Regions from separate parts of the Paenibacillus sp. FSL P4-0113 genome, predicted to be linked through region 1. Evidence: predicted binding sites of a transcription regulator. Region 1 holds the regulator's gene; the other holds the start of a gene.

The links. Region 1 encodes CtsR, which represses protease genes until heat stress. Its sites were predicted from a motif close to ATGGTCAATAAAGGTCAAACA; they were not measured.
Region 2: the regulator CtsR is predicted to act here: its motif matches at 994-1,014, upstream of clpP (ATP-dependent Clp endopeptidase proteolytic subunit ClpP).

The regions. Positions count from the first base shown of each region.
Region 1 covers NZ_JBBPAZ010000001.1:2,881,867-2,884,330, forward strand. Annotated here, with positions in the region: gene MKX46_RS12330 (protein arginine kinase) at 1-490, opposite strand, end outside; gene MKX46_RS12335 (UvrB/UvrC motif-containing protein) at 519-1,043, opposite strand; gene MKX46_RS12340 (CtsR family transcriptional regulator) at 1,113-1,577, opposite strand; gene MKX46_RS12345 (GNAT family N-acetyltransferase) at 2,115-2,464, opposite strand, start outside.
Region 2 covers NZ_JBBPAZ010000001.1:3,815,229-3,817,692, reverse strand. Annotated here, with positions in the region: gene MKX46_RS16440 (sugar-binding transcriptional regulator) at 1-571, opposite strand, end outside; tRNA gene MKX46_RS16435 (tRNA-Arg) at 841-915, shown strand; gene clpP (ATP-dependent Clp endopeptidase proteolytic subunit ClpP) at 1,128-1,724, shown strand; gene MKX46_RS16425 (PdaC/SigV domain-containing protein) at 1,852-2,464, opposite strand, start outside.

The DNA.
Region 1 (2,464 bases):
AACCTCTCCGATCATCAAATGCATAATCAACATGCGCTTCAAATGCATCATCAATAACCATAGCGCGTTCCCAAGCTTCTCTAACCTGACATCCCGGATATAAGCACTGGATACGCAGATGATCCTCTTCGTTTATCATAACACTAACCGATTCATCATCGCTAATTAAGACAGCACCGTTACGAGATTCGTTCGCCAAATTAGGACTAATCAAATGCTTCTCAACCAGCACCTGCTTGTCGATCTCATCCAACTCGGATATTTTCAACGTATGAAAAGTACCAAAACCGCCTAAATCATCATACTGAAGGATATCCGTCAAGCGCTGAAGTGCTTCTGCCGACTGCTGATTGGTAGCAAGCATGGGAAAAGGCAGATGCTGCAAGTTACGCGCAATTCTTACCCGGCTGCTAATGACAATCTCCGAATCCGCAGCATCACCACGCATCCAGTCACTTAGCGGCTTCTCCGTAAACCGAATATTGGGCATTACGCATCCCTCCTACTCTTCACAAACTTTACTCTTCAGTCATTTCTTTTTCAAGCTCTCTGATTTGATCCCTAAGCTCAGCAGCTGATTCAAACTCTTCCTGTACAATGTGCTGTTGCATCTCTTTTTTCAAATCGTCAATTTGCCGTTTAACCTTCAGTCGGCCACCAGTGCGAACCGGAACTTTACCAACATGATTCGTACTGCCATGCACACGCTTGAACAGAGGGTCCAGACGATTATCAAAATATTGATAGCACGACGGGCATCCGAAACGTCCCAGCTTACTAAACTGTGCATAGGTCATGCCACAATCCTTGCATTGCAGGTTCTGCGGACCACTGTGGCCTGGAGACTGGCTCTTTGTACTGGAGTCAAAATCCAACATCCCCGACAGCAAGCTATGAATTGAAAAGCCGTTAGGTGTTCCAGGGATCATCTCCCCTTTTTCCTTCGCACACGTCTCACAAATATGAAACTCTGTCTTTTCGCCATTCACAATTTTGGTGAAATGCAAAGTTGCCGGCCGCATATTACATTCTTGGCACAGCATAAAAGCACCTCCTTCAATGTCAGGATTTAATACCCACCCTACATCCAAACATTAGTCTCTATTCACACACTATTTGGTCGCCAGCAACGAGATCAGCATAGCCTTAAGCAATCTTGCTCGCAGTTGATCACGATAGGGAAGCTTCAGTAATAATGTATCTCTCGATAAAGCAGCCTTCATTAGATTAGCTTCCCTTTTGCTTAAAAAATGGGCTTCCTCTAACTGATAAATCAGTCCTTCTGCTGCTGATTGGCTAATTTCCTCCCCGATGCTCTGATGAAGATGTGTATGGATGGCATGCTGTGCGGGTAGCTGAATTCGCTGAATACGAATGTAGCCCCCACCACCGCGTTTACTTTCCACCACATAGCCTTTTTCCAGCGTAAACCGGGTGCTAATTACATAATTAATTTGCGACGGAACGCAGGAAAAGCGGTCAGCCAGATCATTGCGCTGAATCTCCACCAAACCTTGGGGACTTTCCAGCAATATACTCTTCAAATATTGTTCAATAATATCGGAAACATTGCGCATTTCATCATCCTCCACTAACGGAAACGCAAGTATTCAAGTACATTTCACGCTCCACAGAGTCCGCCGTATATTGAACTTAACCAAACGGTAAAGTCACGAATCTAAGCTGTATTTAGGCTATTGCCTGTTCTACATCCATTGAAATGTACCGTTTTGTCTCTAGTGTGGCCTTTATTTGCGATTAATCATACACTTCTCTTATGTTCATAAGAGTCAGCTCCTAACTATACGCAAATCATTTCAATTCTCGTTTGCTTCTTTACTATCGAAATTACTTCATACGGCCAATCCATCAGCATAATACTTCTACAGCATCACACTAGGTTTGATTGACTTTGACTTTCTTTGACTATATTCACATTATAGCACATTATTCATTTTTGCCAAGGGGTCAATACCATTTTTCGCAATCTAATTATGTTTTATACAATACCATAAAAAAACTCTTCCCATTACAGAAAGAGTTTTGAAAATAATGATAACCACACAAGTTATATTCTCTGAAAGATGAGCTTAAAAGGTCTAAATAGGCCTTTATCAGAAAAAATCCAATAAAAACGTTTGATTTACTGGTATTACGCGTTTAAGGGCAGACACAGACTCACTACTCCCTTCAATCCGCTCCCACTTATACAGATTATCAGCCTGCTGATAGCCAAGCATCAGAGTCGTCAGTGACTGAATCCCAAGTTTCAAGTCAGCTACTATGGCGTTTTCAGATGAATTGCTTATATCCACTCTCTCCAGATGTCCTTGCCCCTCCGTAGTAATCGTTAATCTCCATACTCCTTCATTCCATGGAGCATACCGATCAGTCAGATTTAAGGTTAAACTTGTTTCCTCTCCAATCTGCTCAAAAGGGTATCTTTCTACAAAAGCAGCTGCAT
Region 2 (2,464 bases), 930 kb from region 1:
TTGTGTTGGCCTGCATTTCCATGCTTTCTCCCAAACCCCCGCGTGCCGGTACAAACCACCCACCCTTAAGGGGGCCATTAGAAGGTAATGCCAGTTGTTCCGCCACGTCTGCAATCGTCGTGCCACCTGTTACAGCGACCACATCCTCGTCGTCCATAACACTTAGCAACGCTTTTGCTCCAGCGCGCCCCAGCTCCTGCTTTGTTAACGGAGAAACATCCGAATCCCCTGGAACGACAACCACCTTCCTCAAACCATAGGCTTGACGAATCTGGTCCTCCAATTGGGACAGGCCGAACAAGTTGTTCGCAATCGGCTCCAGCTGTTCCAGCAGATCCAGTCCTGCTTTGCTCACCTTCATGCCTACACTCTCAATCTCAATTAACCCCTGAGCTTTAAGAAGATCGGTTTCGGCGCGCAACACGCGCTCGGTCATGTTCAGTGAAGCTGCCAGTGTTCTGCGTCCAACAACATCGGACAGCATAATCTGATGCAGGATCGTGTACCTTTTTTTCAAAACATCCATGAGGTCGGGCAGAAGCTGCTTCTGTATTTCTAATATCTTTCGCATGCTTTCCACTCCCGCACACTTCTAAGTTCTGTCTCTAATGCTCTATCTCTAACTGGTCTTAAAACGTCCCGGGATAACTTTTTAAGTCCCACGTATATCTTAACCAATATTTGCTCTACATGCAAGTCTATCTGAACCTATATTTCTCAACCATTTGTCTGAATATGCGCATTTAATAAAAGCTTGCAATTCACTGCTGTATATCATATAATCATCTTTGTTTCCAATTAGCTGTTTAATTAGTTAGTTGTTTGCATTGATTCAACTATGCGCCCGTGGTCCAACGGATATGACGTAGGCCTCCGGAGCCTGAGATCGAGGTTCGATTCCTCGCGGGCGCGCCATTTTAAATGAACGCTTAAATGCTTATATATAATGTTTTAACCAATAAGAGCGCTGAGGGCTCTTTTTTTAAAATCATTAGTTTGACTTTCTTTGACTTTTTGTTTGAAATTGTTTATCATGTGGTTAATACGGTAACAGTTTATAAATAAGGGACGTGTAATCGGCATGTCCACCAAAATCCACTAACGATATTTAAGGGAGGTTTTTTGACGTGAGCTATGTTCCTATGGTAGTAGAACAAAGTAACCGCGGCGAACGCGCCTATGACATTTATTCCAGACTGTTAAAGGATCGCATTATTTTGTTAGGCTCGGACGTCAATGACGTTGTAGCCAACTCTATAATTGCGCAAATGCTGTTTTTGGCTGCCGAAGATCCTGAAAAAGATATTCACTTGTATATTAACAGTCCTGGCGGTTCCATTACAGCGGGTATGGCCATTTTTGATACGATGCAATACATTAAACCTGATGTATCTACGATTTGTGTAGGTATGGCGGCTTCCATGGGCGCGTTCTTGCTGAATGCAGGCGCCAAAGGTAAACGTTTCGCTTTGCCAAACAGTGAAATTATGATTCACCAACCTCTGGGTGGTGCACAAGGCCAGGCAACGGATATCGAAATCCGCGCACGCCGCATTCTGAAAATGCGTGATAAACTGAACCGCATTCTCGCAGATCGCACAGGCCAACCACTGGAACGTATTGAAAAAGATACAGACCGTGACTACTTCATGTCTGCTGATGATGCCAAAGAATACGGTATTATTGATAAAGTGCTAACTAGCTCCTCTCCAGAAGGTGTATAAGAGAAGAAATTCGCCTCTCGATAGCTGGTAAATGAAAAAGCTGCTCCGGATGTTATTATCCGGTAGGCAGCTTTTTTGCTTTATTGTTTCTTAGAGTATAGACAGTCCAACCTATTCATTTCTACTATTAAATCTGTCCCGCAAAAGGCTTTCCGCCTTGAGGCAGCAGTTGACCGAACGAGTAGGTAAACTCTGGAATCCCATACGCGTATGGTGCATAATCATACAAATCAAACACGATTGTTACCCCACTGTTCGTCACATAAAAATTCTGATCTGCCGCCAGCTCTTTAAATTTGCCGAATCCTTCACCAGCCTGAAGCGCATCGATTTTTTTCTTCAAATCAGCATTGAGGAACTTTTTGTAATTCGGATTCGCCTTCAATACGTCAGACAACTGCAGCAGTTTACCATCAGGAAGCGAGAACGTATATCCTTTACGTACCGTCATTCCATGTGCGCCACCCATATACGAGTAATCCTGCATAATCACACTCAGAATACCATCTTTGTTATAGGAAATCGCAAAATCATTTCCGAACTCATACGGTCTTTCTGTTGTAGCCCCTCCCTCAGCCATTATCTTTTTGCCTGCTGCCAATATACCCTCTGCATGCTTTTTAAGCACATGGTTAATGGCCTGCTCTGCCTCAGGATTCAGCTGGCTGCCGCTGATTTGCGGATACTTAATCTTGTAGGATACCTTCGCATTACTCGAAGCTGGTAGTGTTTGAGACGCA